DNA from 4 places in the Colwellia sp. KS18-150 genome. Region 3 is predicted to be linked to each of the others. Evidence: predicted binding sites of a transcription regulator. Region 3 holds the regulator's gene; each other region holds the start of a gene.

Region 1 (5,627 bases), on a different contig from region 3:
GCTAAAGAGGGCGAACATTTTTGGCTGTTAGAAAATCACTGTCCTATTTGCGCGGCTGCAACTAAATGCGTAAATTTTTGTCGAAGTGAACTACAGCTATTTCAAAGCTTACTTCAAGATGATGCGCTAGTAACAAGAGAAGAGCATATTATTGAAGGGGCAAGGCGTTGTGCTTATAAAGTAACGCCTATTATTGAATAACTTCTGTTTTGTATAATAAATATCTACTTACAATTTCAAGTAGTTAGTTATTGGTGAAATCGAGGTAAAGTTAGCTAGATTAAAAATATAAAAAGGAATGTTATGCTCTATCGATTATCTTGGTGTTTACTATTAAGTTTAGTAACCATCTTTAGCTCATCAATTTTGGCAAAAAGTAGCCAATTAGTTGGCACTAAAGTCGCGTTTGAAAATTATCAAATTACTGCGCCTTTTAAGGTCAGTCTACCGGTTATGATTGTTGATGTTGTAACAACTGAGCAGTACCCCGCCGATGAACTTGTGATCATCGGTGAAGATGAGCAACAACAAACCTGGTTAGCTGTGTATGTTTTTCATGAAAAAACGAATCGCTTTTTATTATTAGATAAATTGCAACTAGAAGAAAAATATTTTGCCTTTGATGTTAGCGAGAATGAACAAGGCTTATATTTTCTGGCTAAAAATGAAGTGGCTACTCTTCATTATGTCAATCATTTAAATACAAGTACCGAAGTTGAATCCGGCCTTGTTATACAGCATAAACAACAAGTTAACTCGATATTTTTACTTGATGAATCTAGCTTTATTATCAAAAAAGACTTTATTCAAGATGTGAATAAAGATGGCCTAGATGACATTATTCTAGCTGACTTTCAGCAAACTAATATTTGGTTAGCGGCTCAGGATAAATCCACATTTAGCTATCAATCTATTCCAGTAAATAGCCAAGCTGAGCTTAGTCGTGAAAGTGTTAACTTTAAACCGACAAAGCTATTTCTAGCCGATCTTAATAGCGACTCCCAACAAGATATTGCTTGGATATCTCAAGGTACAATTAACTTTTTCAGTCAGCTTAAACACGGTGAATACTCTTCAGAGCCAGAAACACTTACCTTAAATAATGAGATTTATGGTTTGAATTGGTGGCAGATCAGAGAAGCGGATGGCCAAAGTTTAGACCAAAGTAATTTAGTACACAGAGTTGTGGAACAAATAAAAGATATCAATGGAGATGGTTTAGTTGATGTTATTGTTCGGTTCACGCAAAGCTCAGGGGTATTAGACAGAACAAACAATTATGAGTTCTACTTAGGTTTTCACAACAAAAATGGTCAACTTGAATTCCCGAAAATCGCCGACACAACTATAGAGGCGGACGGTACTTTAACGGGGTTAAAAATTATTGATGTGAATAATGACAATAAGTTTGAAGTACTACTTTCTTCTTTTGAGTTAAGCGTTAGTAATATTATTGGTGCGTTATTATCAGGAGGAATTGATCAGAATGTGCTGCTATTTTCGTTGAATGAAGATGATATTTATGAAGATGAAGCCTTTATTAGCAAAGAAGTCGAATTAAGCTTTAGCTTAACCTCAGGGCAAAGTGGTCAGCCGATAGTATTATTAACAGACGTTAATGGTGATGAATTAGAGGATTTGATCCTATCTGCAGATGAAGAAAAAATTGACATATTTCTAGGTCAAAATAGCGCTAGACTGTTTAACCGAAAAGCCAGCAAACATGAACTTCCACTACCTAAAAATGGCGCTTTATTTGAACACCATGATATTAATCATGACGGTAAAGAAGACTTTATTATGCGCTATGGTCGCTTAGATGATGAAAGTATGGCTAACAAAGTAACCATACTTATGGTGAAGTAAATTAAGATCTACAGACCCTAGTCTAAGAATGGAACTTAGCTGCCGTCATTATCCTGATTATCTGTGGTAATGACGCAAAGCATGTTCCTTTTGCCGACCTTGGCTGAAAGCTGTGACTCGCTTTAAATAACCGATAACGCGAGTGCCATGATCAATATCAATACTGCCACAATGTGCACACTGCTCAAGTGTGCGTTTATCAATCGCTTCACAAGCATTGCAAATAGTAATTTTAATATTGGTGCAAAAATAGTTGCAGCCAGTGGCTGCAGCGACATTGAATAACTTTAAATAGGCTTGGCTTGATAGTGCCTCATCAAGGTTTAAGTGTAAGGCTGAGCCACCATCAAGGTAGCGAGTTATTTCTTGGCCATGCAATACAAATTTATCTAAATGATTGGTGTCATTGTCTTCAACTAAGTAAAAGTAAGAGTTATAACAGTCTCGATTAACTTGATAGCCATCTTTTCGATCCCATTTGGCGTTTTTAATCCCTAAGTTTTCAGCAGGTACAAACTCAGTGTTAAACATGTAGCCATATCGTTTTTTGGCAGCTTGGTTTGCTTGGTATATTATCTTAAGTTTACTACTAACAAAATCTTTATAGGCTTGATTATTACCAACCGTAATATTTGAGAATTCAGCGGCTTCTGCCATGCCATTAATGCCAATAGTCAGAAATTGTTTGTCGAGGGAAATAAAACCAGCATCGTAAACAGATAATGCCCCTTGCTGTTTATATTCTTCCATTAATTCACGATAGGCTACTTGGTATTTTTGAATTTTTTCTATCTCTGTTTGCAAATCACGCCCGTCTTGCACCAAGCGATTCATGTTTAAGGTAATAACATTAATTGAACCCGTTGCCACGCCACCCGCTCCTAGCGTGTATGAGAAAGTGTTGTCGGAAATCTCATTGCGCAATCGGCAACATGAAGCGAGTGAATCGGCGCTGTCGGATAAATAGATGAAAAATGAATTACCTGCCGATTTTTGCTCGGCTAACTGTAGGGCAAAATCTTGATCTTTACATTGACCATTTTCAGTTAACATGGCCGCGGTAACCACAGGAAATGTTAATACTGATTTCTCACGCTCTTGGTTTAACCATGTTAAGAAAAATTGTTGTAAAGATTCGACAGTTTTCCAATTTGGTTTAGTAAAGTCTGGGAAAACAAACTCACCAAACATAGATTCAAAATAGTGCTGGTCAAATAATGAAATATTCCAAAAGACACTTTGATAGCCACGGGCTGCAGCAGGTTGGTTAATTGCATAGACTACATGCTGTAAGTGATTCTCTATTGCAAACTTATGGGAGTTTAAGTATTCATCGCCATATTCAAGACGAGCAAAGTAATCGAAATAAGTTAAAAACTCTACGGTCGCAACGGCGCCTGCAAATTGTGCAGAAATAGCAAAAATGAGGTTAACAAAAGAGCCACAAAAAGACTCTAGATGTTTTGGTGCTTTAGACTCGCCACCCAGCTTGGTTAAACCATCGAGTAAGAATGGATACATACTAATGGAAGTACAGTAAGGTTTTAAGCTAGTCTCATCATGCACATAGATTTCATGATCTTCAATTTGTCTTAGGTACTCATCGGCTAAATCGTTGTTAAAAATGTCACGAATTTTATCTTGAACCAAACCTCGATTAATTTGAACAAAACAATCTTTAAGAAGCTCAGCTTCTAATGTGGCTATATTTTTATGACTAACATTAGCGTTAGCATCCATTTTTGAACCGTCAGCAGCATTTTGTGCTAAGAAGTATTCATGGATGAAATTCTTTTTATTATCTATTTGTTGTTCACTAAGCCGTAACATTGTTGACTCCTTTAGGGGGGTTGGTGTTTTGATTTTTTATAAAGAGGTGGTTGAGTTTTTCACCGCTAATAACATTTCGAAATACTTGGTTTGTATTTGTGCTTTCTAAGCCACCCAGGTTGGCTTGCCATGCACCTGTTTTCAAAAAGTTAAGGTGTTGAGTTATGTTTATGTCTATATGTTTTTCCCCAGAATATAAGCATGTTTTTAGACCAGAATTTTGGGCAATAAGTAATTTTTCAATAAGTTCACTTTGATGCCACTCACCGCCAAAGAACAAGATGCAGCTGACAAGACCGTGGTACTTTTTAAGCCAAGCAATAAAGGATTTGTTTGTTAGAGGAGTGCCGTATTTTTCATTCCACAGCTCTGTGCTATGACAGCCTACGCAGCCGAGTTTGCAGCCAGTAATGCTAAAGCACAAACTGATCTCGTTAGGAACTTCTTGGAAAACAATCGTTGGCGGAAGAGTATTGAAAATTTTCATGTCTATATGTTGTGTTTATTTTTGTTGTTGACACAATATATAGTATTTGTTGGTTTTTGTTAGTTGATTAAGATCAACTTTGTTCTATAGAGTTTGCAATTAATAGTGTTATTTACTTTATATTTTTGCAAATGTATTTACGGCAAAGGAAATCATTTGATGAGTATGATTTAATCGGTACTGATTCTGTCACCGATCAAATCAGTTGGCATGGTTGCTAAAATGCTAGATTTTAAATTGGTAATTAAATTTTGCACCTGCGTGATCAGTATCAATTGATATTTCACCATTGAGCTTTTGAGTAATTAAGTTACACACAATCGACATCCCTAAACCAACACCACCCTTTTTTTTAGCCGTAGTGTAAAAGGGGTCAAAAATGTGTTTTTGCACTTCTGGTGACAAGCCAATGCCATTATCTTGATAGGCTACTTTAATTAAATCATTTTGTTGAGAAATGTTTATGACAATATGATTATCATCAATATTATTAAAGCCATGGCGTACACTGTTAGTAATTAAATTGGTTAGGATTTGTGCATGAACACCGGGGTATGTTGCGAAATTTATATTGTCATCTGCGACTATGTCTAGTGAAGCTTTTTTAGTTTTCAATACTGAGTTCAGTGTCGATACAATTCTCAGGTAGTACTCTTTTATATTGATAGTCTCTATTTCTAAGTGGTGTTGATCGGCGGCAGTTTTTTTAAAGTCCTCAATTAATTTTTTAGCACGTGTTAAATTACTCCCTTGCATGGATAGTGCTTCGTCTACCGCATGACAATAATGCTCCATATCTTTCATGCTTAATTGCTGGCTAGCTATTTTATTTGTTAACTGCTTATGTTCATCAGTAATAATACTGTGCGTTGTAATGGCAATACCTAAGGGGGTATTTACTTCATGAGAAATGCCAGCGACTAAACCTCCTAGAGCCGCCATTTTCTCTGATTCAACCAATTGTTGTTGTGCTTGTTGTAATTGTTCAACGGTTGCTGAAAGTTCTAACGTACGAGATAACACTTTTTCTTCAAGGGAAGCTTCATAATTTCTTCGCTCTAGTTCAGCAGCAATACGCCCTGAAAACACTTGAAATAATGTCACTACCTCTTCATCATCTTCTAAAGGTTGTTCATATAAGGCGACAATAATTCCCATGATGTTTTGTTTTGAATCTAGCAAGGGAGTACCGAGATAAGCTTCTATTTTCATATCAACGAGCAGTTGATCTTTGGGGAATAGGGCACAAACATTATCTCGATAATAACAAACTGAATTATCGGCAACATTCGCGCAAGGTGTATTTTCTAATGAGTATTCAAAATTATCTGATATGCTACCTTTTGAAACAAGAGCAATAGTTTTGGACAGCAATTTATCAGTATCAAGTATTGCGATAAAGGTATAATCAGCGGCAATTACATCGTCTAGGGCTAGAGTGATG
Region 2 (5,627 bases), on a different contig from region 3:
ATGTCCGAGCGTTTTACAAAAGGCATGGCACGGAATATTTATTACGGCGGAAGTATCTTCTTCTTTTTAATATTCCTTGCTTTGACCTTCCACACTACTAAAGAGATGCCTAAACGGGATCATCGAGAAAACATCACTGAGTCCGTCGCGCGAGGTAAGGCGCTTTGGGAAGACAATAACTGTATCGGTTGCCATACATTAATTGGAGAAGGAGCATATTTTGCACCTGAACTGGCTAACGTTTATGACAGACGAGGCGGTGAAGCTGGCTTTAAAGCCTTCTTTAACGGTTGGATGAAAGCACAACCATTAAATATTCCGGGTCGTCGTCAGATGCCTAATTTCCATTTAACGGATCAAGAAATTGATGATCTGGCTGAGTTCCTAAAATGGACTTCTGAGCTAGATGACAATAATTGGCCACCAAACATAGAAGGATAAGGGCGTGAATACTTTAAAATATCAATCACAAGCCGTAGCAAAACCTTACTTCATTTTTGCCATGATATTATTTGTTGGGCAAATACTATTTGGTTTACTTATGGGCTTACAATATGTTGTTGGCGATATCGTCGGCGGCTTAATACCATTTAATGTAGCGCGTATGGTACATACAAACCTACTTATTGTTTGGTTGCTATTCGGCTTTATGGGCTCTGCATACTACTTAGTACCAGATGAAGCTGAAACAGAACTCTATAGCCCTAAACTAGCGATAGCATTATTCTGGATTTTTGCCGCAGCGGGTGTCGCTACGATATTAGGGTACTTACTGGTACCTTACTCAACACTAGCTGAATTAACCTACAATGAAATATGGCCAACCATGGGCAGAGAATTCCTTGAACAACCAACAATTACAAAAATTGGTATTGTTGTTGTTGCATTAGGTTTCTTATTCAACCTAGGTATGACAATTCTAAAAGGCCGTAAAACAGCAATAAACATGGTTTTACTGACTGGTTTAATTGGTTTAGCTGTATTTTTCTTATTTGCATTTTATAACCCAACTAACCTAGCGCTTGATAAGTATTTCTGGTGGTTTGTTGTTCACTTATGGGTGGAAGGTGTATGGGAATTAATCATGGGCGCTATTTTAGCTTATGTATTAATTAAAGTGACGGGCGTTGACCGTGAAGTTATTGAGAAGTGGTTATATGTCATTATCGCAATGGCTCTTATTACCGGGATTTTAGGAACGGGTCATCACTTTTATTGGTTAATGACTCCTGAGTATTGGCAGTGGGTTGGTTCAATCTTTTCAGCAATGGAACCACTACCTTTCTTCGCTATGGTGTTATATGCATTTAACATGGTGAATCGCCGTCGTCGTGAACATCCTAATAAAGCCGCAACGTTATGGGCACTAGGTACCGCAGTTATGGCATTTTTAGGTGCCGGTGTATGGGGCTTTTTACATACACTTGCTCCAGTGAACTACTATACTCACGGCTCTCAAATTACTGCTGCTCATGGTCATATGGCATTTTATGGTGCTTACGCCATGATAGTTATGACAATCATGTCATATGCTATGCCTAAGTTACGCGGTATTGGAGAAGCGAATTGTAACAAAGCTCAAGTTATGGAAATGTGGGGCTTTTGGTTAATGACGGTAGGTATGGTGTTTATTACCTTGTTCTTAACTGGTGCAGGCATATTACAAGTTTGGCTACAACGCTTACCTGAAAGTGGTGAAGCGCTAGGTTTTATGGCTACACAAGATAAACTCGCTATTTTCTACTGGATGCGTGAAATTGCAGGTGTGGTCTTCTTACTCGGTTTAATTGCTTATCTTGCAAGTTTCTTTATTACTGAAAAAGTAACAGTGAAAAATGCCTAGATGAATCGATAAACTAGACAAACATTAGATAAAAGCTGTGATAGGAATATCACAGCTTTTTAGTCAAATAATTCAGCATCAGCAGGATATTTTTAATGCAATTAACTCAACGAAAAAACAAACATTTTTTACAACGAACAGCCAAAGTTGTCGGTGTGGTAAGTATTATTGCTGCTTTTATTACCGGTGGCTATTTACTGACGATTACGGATGAAGATGACAAAGTGATAAAGGCTTTCTTTGGCTCAGTATCATTTTTTTGTTTTATGATGGGCTTAGTACTAAACAGTATCGGTGGCGCTAATTTACCCGATTTAACTGTACCCAGTGATCAAGAAATTAAAAATCAAATACGCTTAGCAAAAGGAAATATTGATAATTAGTAGTACTTAACATTAGGCTGAAATCACTAGTTTTACGTCACATCATTGACCCACATCACAATACCGTTACCTTCATTTTGCTAGCATATGGCTATGAAGTTTAAATGCTTATCAGGTTGGAAAAATGGAAGAGTGGATCGGCGGAATTTGGCATAAGTATATTACCCGTAAAGCCAGTACGAATTTTGAACATGCAGCTGTTAGCTTTGCACAAGTTAGTCGCTCTGTTGGCATGGTTTACCGCGCTTTAGGTGGCGAAGCAATAAAACGAGTAGAAGCTGCCAGTGCACAAGATTACCTTGTTCGCAGAAGTTTTCTACAAAAAATCGCCGGTGAAAACCATCAAATTAGCCTTGCTTGGCAAGATGAAGAAAGCTTGCGCCTACCTGAAACGTTAGCGGTATTTCCAACCGAATCATTAAATAAAGATTTATATATTTGGTTAGCAGTGTTAGCTGCTCACCATAAAAAAAAATTTAGTCATTGGGCTATTGATAATCAGCAATTAGTCGTTGATGTTCTAAATAAATTTCCGGCTTTAAAACCACGCTATCAACGCTTAACAAAAGCATTTATTGCCACACGGCTAGATCATAAAAGCCGTCCACAAGCAGAGCAAGAAATGGAAAAAGCGATAATTCAAGCAATTGAATTTCCAGGCTCAGTTAATGAATTTCCTACGGTGAATTATGCACCTCAGGCTGTTTATTTATGGCTTTATCCTTCTGCAAAATTAGACCCTCAAGTGCAAGCAGAATATGATGAAAATGAAGAGTTAGTTGATGCTGAAACGGGCAATGCTAAGAAAAGTGATGCCAGCCGAAAAAAATCAGAGCGAGTTGACTCAGGTAGCGAAAAAGATGGCATGATGATTTTTCGCTTAGAGAGTATGTTTTCTTGGAGTGAATTTTCTAAACTTGATCGCGGTACTGATGATAGTGATGATGACGACGATGATAATCAAAGAGTCGCTGAGGATTTAGATAAAATCACATTGTCTAAGCAGCAAAGCCAAAAAAGTGCCCGAATCAAGATTGATTTAGACTTACCGTCAGCTTCAGAAGACGATATTCCTTTGGGAGATGGGATAAAACTGCCTGAGTGGAATTATAAAAAGCAGCTACTTGAAGAAGATCGATGCATGTTACAACCTATGCTTCCTAAAAACTGTGAACCACAAAAATTACCACTTAAATTACAGAAGATTGCCAAAACTATTCAGGCACAATTTGAACAGTTACGTAGTGTTCGTTATTGGTTAAAAGCACAAGACCAAGGAGAGGAGCTTGATCTATCATCATGGCTTGATTTTCATATAGAGAGTCAAATATCTCCTACTGAAGAGCATGGACTTTATCGCAGTTTTAGGGGGAATAATCGTGATATATCCAGTTTATTACTGGCTGACTTATCAATGTCCACCGACGCACATCTTGATGATGAAAATCGTGTGATAGATGTAGTTAAAGATTCATTATTACTCTTTTCTGAAGCGTTAAGTAGCGTAGGTGATAAATTTGCTATGTATGGTTTTTCATCAGTAAAACGCAGTAACGTTCGCTTTACTATGTTGAAAAATTTTAATGAAGCCTACAACGATACAATTCGCGGACGTGTGCAATCTATTCGACCCGGTTTTTATACCCGAATGGGGGCAGCTATACGTCAAGCAACAAAAGTCTTAGTTGAGCAAACAAGTAGTCAAAAACTTTTACTCATATTAACCGACGGTAAACCTAATGATATAGATCACTATGAAGGGCGCTTTGGTATAGAGGATACTCATCAAGCAATAGCTGAGGCGAATAGATTAGGCATCAAACCATTTTGTATCACCATAGATCAAGAGGCACAGGAATATTTGCCCTACTTATTTGGCAGTGATGGTTTTACGGTAATTTTACGACCTGAGCAATTGCCGATACGCTTACCACAGTTATATCACCAATTAACCAGTCACTAAATAGGAGCAGCTAATGTCGAGTGAACGCATAAAATGTTTATTTTGTCAGACAGAAAACCTTACTGAATCTGAAAGCTGTAGTAATTGCGGAATGGCTTTAGCAAAAAATCATCCTGAGGGTAAGGCTCGTCGTGGTTTTTTTATTAAAGCTTTTTTAGCTATAGTGATTTTTTGCCTAGTGATGATGTATTACTTACCAAGATAAAGTATTGACTATTTATTTTAAAAAGATTACTTAGCCACTAATCAATAGGTAGCTGTTTTCTATAAAATTGTACCCACCTTTATTGTTTATGGATTGTTTACTGAAGCTGAAGTAGGCAGTTTTTCAAATAAATTCTATACTTTTTATTCAACACCGCTGTAATTAACTCATTACAAAAATCGAAAAACCTCAAAGCACATCAATCAGGTTTACGTTGGCGTAAACGTCAATTTGGGTTAGGCTGTTTATCAGCATTTTAAATTTATAACTTATTTTTATGGAGAACCCCATGTCAACTAGTGATCCTATTGTAATTGTTTCAGCGGTCAGAACGCCTATGGGTGGTTTTAGCGGTTGTTTAGAAAACGTTGCTGCTACTGAACTTGGAGCAAGTGCTATAAAAGCTGCAGTGGCACAAGCCAATATAGACAATGATCAAATTGATGAAGTGATTATGGGCTGTGTTCTTCCTGCTGGATTAAAACAAGCACCAGCAAGACAAGCAGCTATTTCGGCTGATTTATCACTATCAACGGTTTGTACCACTATAAACAAAGTGTGTGGTTCAGGGATGAAAGCAGCTATGCAAGCTCATGATGCTTTATTAGCCGGCTCTATTAACCTTGCCGTAGCTGGGGGCATGGAAAGCATGAGTAATGCACCTTATATATTGCCAAAAGCGAGAGCTGGTATGCGTATGGGGCATGGACAAGTACTTGACCATATGATGCTTGATGGTTTGGAAAATGCTTATGACGGTATATCTATGGGATGTTTTGCTCAAGAAACAGCGGATGAAACGGGCTTTAGCCGTGAAGAAATGGATGAGTTTGCAATTCGGTCTTTATCTCGTGCTAATGCTGCTATTGACTCCGGCGCTTTTAAAAATGAAATAACGCCAGTTACTGTGGTTAATCGACGTAAAGAAACAATTATCGATACTGACGAACAACCGGGTAATGCACGCCCAGATAAAATTCCATCACTACGCGCCGCTTTCAAGAAAGACGGCACCATTACCGCAGCCAACTCTAGTTCTATTTCAGACGGCGCAGCAGCACTAGTTATGATGAAGTTATCTACTGCTCAAGCACGTGGCTTAACACCTTTGTGTAAAGTTGTTGCACACGCTACTCATGCACAAAAGCCAAGTGAGTTTACAGTTGCTCCTGTTGGTGCAATGAATAAGTTATTAGATAAAGCGGGTTGGACCACAGACGATGTTGATTTATT
Region 3 (5,627 bases):
AGAGCGCATAACTGTCTTTGCCTCCTGATAAACAAACCATGACTTTATCGCCTTCCTCAATCATATTGTATTCAGCAATAGCTTGGCCGACATGACGTCTGATGCGTTTTTCAAGTTTTGGTAATTGAGTCTGTTGTATCGCAGTTAAGGGCTTTGAGGTGTTCATAAAAGGCAGCTTTAGTTAAAACGGTTTAATTTCGCCGCGCATTATAGGTTTTTTAGCGCTTTAAAGCTATAAGGCAGAGGTAACAAACTAGGGTCTGTTGAACTTTAAGTTTATCACTCTGTTTCGCTTGAAAAAGAGTGACGATTTTTCAGTAGAGCCTAATGGTTTATGGCTTACTTTAACCTAACTCCGTTAAAAACCGTCAAAGCACAATGATTACATTGCACTCTTCTCGCCTTGTTATCTTAAAAATTAGCTAATAACTATTTCAATATGTTGATTTACTGTAATGGTGATACATAGCCATCGGGTTTTAGAGCGAGAACGTCACAATTAAGTTGGTCAATTACATGCTCTGCTGTATTTCCTATTAGAGCGGCTGAAATACCTGTTCTACCGACAGTACCAAGAATGACCAACTCTGCATCCACTTTTTCTGCGACTTGCTCTATAACTGTCTCAGGTAAGCCTTCTTCAACATGAGTATTAAGAACACTAATATCAAATTTATTAGCATGAGTGATCATCGCTTGTTGATGATGCTTTAACATGGTGTCATTGTATTCTGTGGAATTAAACTCAGGTATTTCAATGGCGATATTTACCGGGGTACCTGGAAATGAATTTACTAAATGAACATTGCCTTGAACAATTGAAGCTAACTGTTTGGCTTCCTCAGTAATTTTAATATTAAGTGAGCGGTGTTCAGATTCATCACTACCAACATTTAGTGCTGCAATTATATTACCATTTTCAGGCCAAGCGTGATCTTTAACTAATAACACTGGGCAAGGGCATTTTCGTAAAATATGCCAATCTGTTGGGGTAAAAATCACAGACTTTAATTTGTCATGTAAGTGTGTTCCTTTGATGACAATATCATAATCATGTTCTATGACTTGCTCTACGATAGCTTCGAAAGGGCGGTTATGCCAAACCACTTGACAATTTATGTCCATATCACCTTTTAAACTATTAACAATATTTTCTAGCCATGATTTTTTATCTTTGATTACTGACTGACACATAACGTCACGTTCTTCGCTTGATAAAATAGTGGTCATTTCATAAGAAAAATCAAAAATAGTTAAAAAAGCACAAACTTCTACATTGGTATCAGTTTTGGCTTTAATACTAGCGGCTAATTCTATTGCTCTTTTTAGTGCTTTTTGATCTTCCGTTGTCGGATCGATAACGGCGAGGATTTTTTGATATGTTTGCATGATTAATCTCACTTTTATAAATTAACAATATAACCATTAAAAGAACATAGTTAATTTATAGCAAATGTATGAAATTAATGCTTGTTTTAAATCAATTTATTTGGAAGTTTACGGGTCACGATAAATGATTTTATCGCGACAATAACCCTTAAACTTTGTAGCGGATTAAGACTCAGCGCAATCAATTAATGCATCAATATCTAAAATAGAAATTAATTTACCATCAACATTGATTAAGCCATTTTTATGAAAACGATTTAACAACCGACTGATTGTTTCAACCGTTAAACCAATATAGTTACCTATATCGCTTCGAGTCATTGTTAGTCTAAATTCACTGGCGGATAAACCACGGTCATGATAACGATCGCTTAATGTAACCAAAAATGTTGCTACACGTTGCTCGGCATTTTTTCGGTTTAACAGGGTGAGCATTTCTTGATCAGTGCGAATTTCATTACTCATTAAGCGTAAAACTTGCTTCTTAAGTTTTGGCATAGTGTTAGACAGTTTGTCTAAATTATTATAAGGAATTTCACACACCATTGATGTCTCAAGTGCTTGAGCAAAACTTTTATGCTCAGCATCAGCTATTGCGTCAAATCCTAATAAGTCCCCCGCTAGATGAAAGCCAGTGATTTGCTCTTCACCTTGCTCGTTAACAGTATAGGTTTTAAATGTTCCTGAGCGAATAGCATATAGTGCGTGCATATCTTGGCCATCGGTAAATATTTTATCGCCTTTGTGGATAGGGCGTTTACGATCAATAATATTGTCGAGAGTATTAAGCTCTTGATCGTTTAGCGTAAAAGGCAAACAAAGCTCACTAATACTACAGTTTTGACATTTGATATGTTGTGCGCTTGGGCAACTATTGTTCGACATACATTACTCGATTATTTACATAGCTTCTTAGGACAAATCTATGGTATTAGAACACCTGTCTAGATGCAAGAAGTAAACTATAAATACCAAAGGTAATTAATATTAATGCCATTGTTTTTCGTAACTTAGCATTGGCTAATAAATGCTTAACACTACCGAAACTAAAAGAGAGTGTTAATAGCGCTGGCAAGGTTCCTAAGCCGAAAAAAAACATAATGCTTGCCCCTGTTACCAAACTACCGCTCGCTAATGCCCAAGTTAGGGTTGAATAAACTAGGCCACAAGGTAGCCAGCCCCAGATAGCGCCTAAAGAGAATGCTTTACTCGGAGTACTGACAGGAATAACATTTTTAGCCAAAGGAGAAATGTACTTCCATAATCCCTTTCCTAAAGCTTCAATGCGATTTATCCACATTAACCATTGCCCTAAATATAACCCTAATAAAATAAGAAAAATGGCTGAAATGATACGTAAGCTTGCCAGTGGCATACCGATATTTTTTGCAGCAATTGAGCCAGTAAAGCCAACGATAGCGCCAATAATACTGTATGAAGCAATACGGCCAATATTATAAGCAAAAATTAAGCTTAATTTGTTTACTTGATTATGAGTCTGCTCTTGGCCATTAACAGGGATCTGTTGATTATTAGCATGCTTAGGCTGAGGAAGTGCAGATGTTAACATGGTAGTTATACCACCACACATGGCAATACAATGACCAGAGCCAAGTAAACCTATGATAAATGCCGAGAGAATATCAATATTCATTTATTGTCTTGTTCAGGAGCTTGAGTAGTTTTTATTTCTTTTGCATCAACTTCTGATTGAGTGTTCTGATTAACTTCGATAGATTCTTGGTTTTCATTTTCATCGAAAAGAATGCTCATGCCTTGCTTTTCGAGATCATCAAATTGCTCTGTTTTTACTGCCCAAAAGAACAAATAGATACCAAGGACAGTAAGTAATACAGCGATAGGGATTAATATGTATATTATGCTCATCTTTTACTCTTTTGTTGAGTGACTACTTTTTTAGTAAACGTAGTGAGTTGGTGATCACTAAAATCGAGCTTGCAGACATTCCTATAACCGCCATGTAAGGGGTTATAAATCCAGCAACGGCTAATGGTAATACAATGGCATTATAACCAAAAGCCCATAAGTAATTTTGAAACACGATACGACGTGTTTTTATTGCTACCTTATTTAAGGTGCTAATACTGGAAAGTTTATCATTTAATAAAATGACATCGGCACCGCTTTTGGCAATATCAGTACCGCATCCCATTGCCATGGAAACATGTGCCGCACCAAACACAGGGGAGTCATTAACACCGTCACCTACCATAGCAACTTTTACTGGTTCATGCGCTTGCATTTCCAACAGCTTATTCATTTTATCACTGGCTGAAAGGTCGCCATAACATTGAGTTATTGTTAACTGCTTTGCAATTTTATTACAAGCAATTTGGCTATCACCTGAAAGCATCAGAGTTTGATTATTGATATTTAATGATTTGATTAGTGATGATGCATCATTTCTCACTTGATCTACTAAGAAAAAAGCAGCGATAAGCACACCCTCACAAAGTAAAACACAACTTGCAGATTGGATGTCTTCATCAAACTCATCTAATTGCCAGCTTGGTTTACCTATACTGTACTCTTGATTATTAATAACGCCACTCACCCCTTTGCCTGATTCAACTCTTACTTGGCTTGTTTGCAGTGAGTAATCACGGTAAGGACTAAAAGGCTTAGCTAAAGGATGTTCAGAGTGAGATTCTAATGCGGCAGCAATCGCTAATACTTCCTGCTTGTTGAATCTATTTTCATTGGCAATGCTTACCTGTTCAATGACAAACTCACCAGTGGTTAATGTACCGGTTTTATCAAAAGCGAAACAATTAATCTGTGGCATAGTTTCCATAACATGTGCTGATTTTATCATGATACCATCACGGTTTAAGCGTGTAGTCGCACAAGTTAATGCGGTAGGAGTAGCTAAAGAAAGGGCACAAGGACAAGTAGCAACGAGCACAGATAAAGTGATCCAAAAAGCTTCTTCAGGTAAATGTTGTTGCCAATAAAGTGCTGTACCTATCGCGGTCATTAATATAATGGCGACAAAATATTGTGCGATTTTATCTGATAGTCGAGCAAGCTTTGGCTTATGAGCTTGAGACTGTTCACTTAAACGAATTAGTTGGCTTAAAAAAGATTGGCTATTTTTTTGTTTTACTCTGACTGTTATATTGCTATCGCCATTTATTGTACCGGCAAACACTTTGTCATTAAGGTTTTTACTGACAGGTAATTGCTCACCAGAAAGCATCGCTTCGTTTATATGTGAATGACCATCAATGATAACGCCGTCTGCAGGTACTGTTTCTCCAGGCTTAATTAAAACAATATCCTCAACAATCAGTAACTTGGCTGCTACTAACTCTTCTTTAGTTATGGATTCTAAAAGGAGTGATTGACCGTGACCAATTCTTGTTGCTGTCATTGGCATAAGTTTTAATAAATTGGCAGAAACTTGTGCTGCGTGAGAGCGAGCCCTGAATTCTAAAAACTTTCCAATAAGTAATAGGAAAGTAAACATCGAAACAGACTCAAAATAAACTTCACCTTGCTGAGATATTGTCGCCCATGCACTTGCACTAAATGCTAGTATTATCGCAATGGTGACAGGCACATCCATGGATAGCCTTTTTACTTTTAGGGCACTAATTGCGCCTTTATAAAAAGACAAAGCACCATAAGTAACAATCGGAATAGCTAAAATAAAACTCACCCAACGCAAATATACCTTGTTGTGATCAGACATATCCGCGAAGGCACCAAAATATAAACCTACGGCAATCATCATGATTTGCATCATTAAAATACCGCTGATACCGAGTCTTTTAATAAAGGTTTTACTTATTCTTTTATTACGCTTTTCTACTTCATTGGCTTTAAAGGGTAAGGCTTGATAACCAATTCTATCTATAGCATTGAGGATTTCACTTAAGGCTAATTTATTATCCTGCCATTTTATAGTCGCTCTTTGTGTTGTTGCATTAACATTAATGGCTTCAATACCTATCTTTTTGCTCAGTTGCATTTCAATCAACCAAGCACAAGCAGCACAGTTTATGCCTTCAATACTTAAAATGGCTTCCTTTATTTCTTTATCTTGATAAATAAATTCATCTTGTAATACGGCTTCATCGAGCAGTTGATTTTTTTGCAACTGCTCAGGCACAAGCTCTGCGCCTTTATGAGCAGGCTCAGTTCTTACAGCATAATATTGCGTTAAATTGTTATCTACAATGGTTTGAGCAACAGCTTGACAACCAATACAGCAC
Region 4 (5,627 bases), on a different contig from region 3:
CCGTCATCGTTAATTCTGGGCTCTTCTTTAGCCTGCCATTCATCACTCAAACATTGTTTAGTAATATCTATTGCGCTTTGGTAATACTCAACAGCAGTTTCTTCACTATTTGAAGAGATATTACAGGCATATGTGGTATGTTCTCCACCCCACGACCATATATGGCAATTCTCGCCAACAAGGTTATATTTGGCTTTCCAGGTGTTGCTAGCCTTAGCTTTGATCTTTGTTAATTTAATTTGTTCAAAGCCATTATCATAAGCATTAATGAGTGCTGAAATTTTTGGGCAAGGATTCGTAACCGGAGCTAGGTTTTTTTGAGCAATGGTATTCTGGTTTACACATGCGCTAAGTAAAGTCGTTGCTAACACTAAGGTTAGTTTATTTAGGTTCTTAATCAAAATAGCTTCCTGCTACTATGGGAGATTGATGGTTGAAATGATACAAAATTATCGGTGATTTTAATAGTCCTTAAAAACTGTTAAAATTGGCTACCTGTAAAATATTATTTTTATCTCTATTAGGAATTCTTTTGAACAACAGCGATGTAATACGCCGACTGCGTTACACTTTTAATTATAATGACAAACAAATGATGGCAATTTTTGCTTCAGCAAATCTGACGGTAACTCGTGAGTTAGTTAGCCAGTGGCTAAAAAAAGATAATGATCAAGATTTTGTCAGTTGTTCAGATAAACAGTTAGCGAGTTTTCTCAATGGTTTTATTAATGAAAAACGTGGGAAAAAAGATGGCCCACAAGCTGTAGCTGAGTCAAGATTAACTAATAACATTATTTTAACTAAGTTAAAAATTGCGCTTAACTTAAAAGCTGAAGAGCTATTAGCTTTACTTGAGAGTGTAGACTTTCGCTTAAGTAAACCTGAGCTTACTGCATTTTCTCGTAAGCCAGAGCATAAAAATTATCGAGAATGTAAAGATCAAGTGTTGCGTAATTTATTACAAGCCATTGATAAGAAGTACCACGTTGCTCGAACCGTTAAGTTTACAAAAGATAACGCTAAAACTGATGCCAAAACGAGCCATCAAATCAAAGGTAAAGGAAAAAGCAGTTATCAAGGCAAAGCAAAAAGTAGTGAGCCTCAAGTTGATGGAGCTAGACCCAATGCTAGTGCAATCTATGTTAACCCTAATTCCAATAAATCGAACAAAGATAAGCCAGCCCGTAAAACTTTAAAGCTTAAGCCTGAAGATATCTACAAGCAGCCTAATAAGTAAAATTACGTACCGATAAGTTAATTAATTTAACTTTGATATGCATCAATATACTCTCACTCTCTATTGTTATTATTTACTATTAGTCATTTTATTTTACCGACTTGTATTTATACCAAACGGATTAACTCTTACTAAATGATCAGTTAATTAGTCCGGTTGGTATTTATCAATAAGAGAGAGGTTGTTATGAACTTAAATCAACACAATGAATCCATTAATCAATCAAAGCCTATCGTCTATTCTTGCTCTGGTTGCTCTAATTTAGCACAAATGGCTCATAACATTTCATTAAACCTAGATGTAGATGGCATTGCTGAAATGTCGTGTATTTCTGGGGTTATAGGGCAGGTTAAGCCTATTAAGGCGCTAGCGATATCCGGTCGTCCAATTATCGCAATTGATGGTTGTGAATTGTCGTGTACTAAGTCGTGCCTTGAGGGGAGTGGTTTACATGCAGATTATTATTATCGGATCAGTGATTTAGGTTTTGAAAAGCGCAGCAAATGGGATGATTCACTTACTGAAAATACTATTGCGATGAAAACTATCTACGATAAGTTGTTTCAAGAAGGTATAGGTTTTACTGCTTAAAGTTATTGAATTTAAGTTTTCTCCTATTCGTTTCTGATCAGTTTACCTTTATCCGTTTTGATATAATTGTTCTTATCACAGCCCTCAAAATCGATAATTGAGGGCTTATTACAACGTTCCCAATACACACTGATTTATTTAATCAATTTGGTATTAGATACGCTAAGCGTTTGTAGATGCTAGTAGTTGACCCATTGGCCATAATGATCATTTTTTGCAAGTGCAGCCTGACTACCTTTCAATGAGAAGTCATAACCGCATAAGGAAAAATTACCACGAAAAGCGAGTGCTTGAATGAGTGCTTGGCTATCAAGTGGTGAGAAGCTAGCATAATATTCAGAGCGAGTTCCGTCTTCACTATTTGCTTCAACATCAACACTTAGCGTGCGTATCGGCTTACCTTTATTAAAGCTAATTTTCTGACAACTATTATCACCCTTAGCACTAAACTGAGACCAAAGTTTTGTAGTACTCACCTCATCAGCCTGCCAATTAATCACTAAACCTTGATGTTGGGATAAAAACAAAGTGAAGTTATCAGGCATAGTGAGTGGGTGTTCACGTACTATCGTTGAGTCTGCCATTATTTGCTGCTGTGGTAATGCTTCAGTTATCTCGCTAGACGAGCTGTCATTAAAAAATGCCAATAACCAAGAAAAAAGAACAGCGATAAGGGTAATAGATAAAATAGCAACTATAGCCAGTTGTGCTTTTTTATTACTTAATAACTTTAAGCGTATTAATTCACCAATATCTGTTTGCGGGTTACCTTGTTGATAGTCTTGTTGCTGGCCATTAAAGCTTTCAGTATTCGTGTTTAGTCCGTCAAGTTGTTGAGCGTCTATGTTCATGGCATTTTCACCCGCTAAACTAGGCTCAATGCGAAACTTGGCTGACTTACCTTGATGGGCATGTTGTTGGTATTCAGACATATCAACTGGGCCAATATAACCAAGGGTATACTGTGGTGAATTTGCTTTTATTTTACTTGGGTATGTAAGTAAAACAGCTGAGCTTAATGCTGGTATCAGTAATAAGTAATAACTACTATGCTGCTCAGAAAATACTATGATTAAAGCAACTAAAGCAAAGCTTACACTTGGCGCGAACAACCAATTTTTATTTAACCTAGCATCATTTAGTCTGCGTAAACTTGTTAAACCTAGTGCACCTGCAAATAGGGCGCTAAGTATTAATGACACAATCAACTTACCTGTAAATGCTGAAGCCAGCATAATAAATATGATGTATATAGCGCTGCAAATGGTAATAAAACGGCTTCTATTGTCAAAGCCTTGTAAACAAAAAAGTGACTTTAATAACTGCACAATGTCTCCATGAAAATTCTAAATAGCCAATAAACAACAATCGAATTTAATTAACTCGGTAGGGGGGAATGTCTATGTTGTCTAACTTTAAGCCGAATAAGGTTAAGGTGGCACTATTACTGGACTCACCATCGCCGCTAAACTCTACATCAAATAAGCTGCGCCAAAAAACACCTTGTTGCTTTGTAAATGTTAACCGGCTAGAACGCCTAGCGATAGCAATAAATTGTAATTTATTTTGTTCACAATAACGCTCGGCATGATTTTTTGCCACTTCTGCCAGTTTTCTTAAGTAGATAAAATACCAACAAATTAAGCAAAAGAGTAATAAATAATAAATATTTTCCATAGCGTCTTGAACTACCTTAATTAAGTTAAGCTTGTTGAAATAAGTTTCCAATAGCGGCTGATAAAGCTTCGCTACGCTCAGGTGCACGAATACATTGAAAAACTGTCGGCCTTAGAGCGGGGATCGCAACAAGGTCTTTAAATAGCCCATTAAACAATGCTTGGTCTTGATGTGCTACCACTTGTTCAAAAAATGCCATTAAATTATCAGCATTCTCTAATGCTAACCAACATCGGCCAGAAAGCGTGATAAGCAAGTCTGTTGATAGAGATTGCTGCTGTAATAATAAATTAACCATGTCGACAACATGCGTATGCTGACTGCTACTCGCCAAACTTCGTAATAGATGTTGTTGGACAGAAGTTAACGTCTCGATATCATCTGCTTTTAATGTTAATTTTTCTTTAAACAAGTCAATTATTGTTTCAAGTAAGGCAATAGGGAGTGGCTCGTTTTCTAACGAGCTACACAGTGGAAACAATACTTCATTAGGTAAATAAGGCAACGCTTTACTGAGTAACTCAGCTGTAGACTTATCTAAACGAACTGCAAAATCAGCAATCCCTTGAACACCAACTTGCTGCCAATTATCCCAACCGGCTGCGCCAGAAAGGTAGTGTAAAAATGGCGCTAAATGCTCACTTGGACTTTGCTTTAATTCCAATTTTATTTTGCTGTTTAATATCGCCAATTTGTACTGAGCGGGAGTAAACAGATAAGGGTTTGCTTTTAATAGCTCTTCTTGTTTCTCACTCGCATCTTGAGTTAAATCTGCGCCAAGTGCTTCAACAATAATGGCAATAAAGTGATTTCTAGCTCCTTGGTTTAACAAGCCTCGCTCGTCTAGCGGTAATTTCACCAACCACAAGTAAGGCTGTGGTGAAGTTTTTTGCCAAAAGGCAATCGCGATACAGGCATGTCCTTGTGATGGTGTAGGATAAGGAAGCTGATTTAGTTCTATTTTCTCAAATTGTTCTTTTGAGATCTTTTCTATTTTACGGCCAATATCATAGAGGCGATATTGCGAATTTGAGGATTGTAAAAGCTGTGAAATTGTATCAATAGTATCCATAAGTGCCGTAGAATTTACTCAATAAAGTGTATTTGTCTTTGCACGTTATTATAAGGATAATAGCGCCATTAACCTAGTAAAAACTCTTTGGAAATATACCTCAATGAGCCATGAAGATGTTTGTCTTACTGAAAAACCTGTACTTACTATTTTATATCAGGATGATTACCTTGTTGCGGTAGATAAGCCTCCAGGTTTATTTGTTCACCGTAGTTTTATGGATAAGGATGAGATTTACTTTGCTTTACAGTTAGTTCGTGATCAAATTGGTCAGTATGTATATCCAGTACATCGTTTGGATAGGCCCACCTCTGGGGTATTATTATTTGCATTAACCAAAGAGGTTGCTCAAAAACTTAATGAAGCTTTTGCTGATAAATCTAGTGGCGACTCTAAAGAGGGGAGCGAAACAGCGCTGACAAAAACTTATTATGCTTTAGTACGAGGACATTTACCGATGACCGCTCAAGCAGAGTTTATTGATTATCCTTTAAAAGAAAAGTTAGATAAATTGGGCGATAAAAATGTAAGTCGTGATAAAGTCGCACAATCAGCGCAAACCTATTACCAAGTGCTCAAGCAAGCGAGCTTACCCATCGCTTTGGGTAAGTTTGATAGTGTTCGTTATTCTCTGGTTAAACTTGAGCCCGTTACGGGGCGACGACATCAGATACGCCGTCATTTAGCGCATTTAAGGCATCCTATTATTGGTGACATTAATTACGGAGATAATAAGCAGAATCCTTTTTTTATCAATCATTTTGGCTTTAAACGATTGATGTTAATTGCTAAATCATTGCGTTTTATGCATCCTGTGACAAATGAGATGTTAACTATTTCTGTTGATTTTGATGAGCAATGGCAGCAAGTGTTTAAAAAGTTAAACTGGTAAGGAGTAGCGGATTACCCTTTAATCAAGTGTAGCGCTTAATATCCTAAGCCAGTTTTTAAAAAGGCTTAGGAGATACAGTTTAATTGACTTTCGATTAGTAATCGTTAACTTCGAATTAGACGTTTAGCAAGAGTGTTGGCGTGAAAAAAAGCACTACT

The links. Region 3 encodes FNR, which switches genes on or off when oxygen is low (the NO sensors DNR and NnrR bind a similar motif). Its sites were predicted from a motif close to TTGATCTAGATCAA; they were not measured.
Region 1: nrdG (anaerobic ribonucleoside-triphosphate reductase activating protein) is a predicted target of FNR. The motif match lies at 4,247-4,260, and genes of this name have one in related genera.
Region 2: AC27IF_RS17415 (nitric oxide reductase activation protein NorD) is a predicted target of FNR. The motif match lies at 2,272-2,285, and genes of this name have one in related genera.
Region 4: AC27IF_RS15980 (putative zinc-binding protein) is a predicted target of FNR. The motif match lies at 1,270-1,283, and genes of this name have one in related genera.

The regions. Positions count from the first base shown of each region.
Region 1 covers NZ_BAAJMC010000028.1:19,778-25,404, forward strand. The annotation lists gene AC27IF_RS18865 (helix-turn-helix transcriptional regulator) at 1-201, shown strand, start outside; gene AC27IF_RS18870 (FG-GAP repeat domain-containing protein) at 304-1,866, shown strand; gene nrdD (anaerobic ribonucleoside-triphosphate reductase) at 1,924-3,696, opposite strand; gene nrdG (anaerobic ribonucleoside-triphosphate reductase activating protein) at 3,683-4,183, opposite strand; gene AC27IF_RS18885 (sensor histidine kinase) at 4,409-5,627, opposite strand, start outside.
Region 2 covers NZ_BAAJMC010000021.1:59,782-65,408, forward strand. The annotation lists gene AC27IF_RS17400 (c-type cytochrome) at 25-441, shown strand; gene AC27IF_RS17405 (cbb3-type cytochrome c oxidase subunit I) at 446-1,843, shown strand; gene AC27IF_RS17410 (hypothetical protein) at 1,939-2,226, shown strand; gene AC27IF_RS17415 (nitric oxide reductase activation protein NorD) at 2,351-4,189, shown strand; gene AC27IF_RS17420 (DnrP protein) at 4,203-4,394, shown strand; gene AC27IF_RS17425 (acetyl-CoA C-acyltransferase) at 4,684-5,627, shown strand, end outside.
Region 3 covers NZ_BAAJMC010000019.1:9,442-15,068, forward strand. The annotation lists gene ttcA (tRNA 2-thiocytidine(32) synthetase TtcA) at 1-166, opposite strand, end outside; gene uspE (universal stress protein UspE) at 448-1,389, opposite strand; gene fnr (fumarate/nitrate reduction transcriptional regulator Fnr) at 1,555-2,274, opposite strand; gene AC27IF_RS16615 (sulfite exporter TauE/SafE family protein) at 2,321-3,043, opposite strand; gene ccoS (cbb3-type cytochrome oxidase assembly protein CcoS) at 3,040-3,276, opposite strand; gene AC27IF_RS16625 (heavy metal translocating P-type ATPase) at 3,299-5,627, opposite strand, start outside.
Region 4 covers NZ_BAAJMC010000017.1:28,033-33,659, reverse strand. The annotation lists gene AC27IF_RS15990 (hypothetical protein) at 1-401, opposite strand, end outside; gene AC27IF_RS15985 (YehS family protein) at 533-1,237, shown strand; gene AC27IF_RS15980 (putative zinc-binding protein) at 1,424-1,828, shown strand; gene AC27IF_RS15975 (hypothetical protein) at 2,008-3,156, opposite strand; gene AC27IF_RS15970 (DUF3301 domain-containing protein) at 3,203-3,505, opposite strand; gene AC27IF_RS15965 (DUF3549 family protein) at 3,531-4,577, opposite strand; gene AC27IF_RS15960 (tRNA pseudouridine(65) synthase TruC) at 4,681-5,469, shown strand; gene AC27IF_RS15955 (efflux RND transporter permease subunit) at 5,574-5,627, opposite strand, start outside.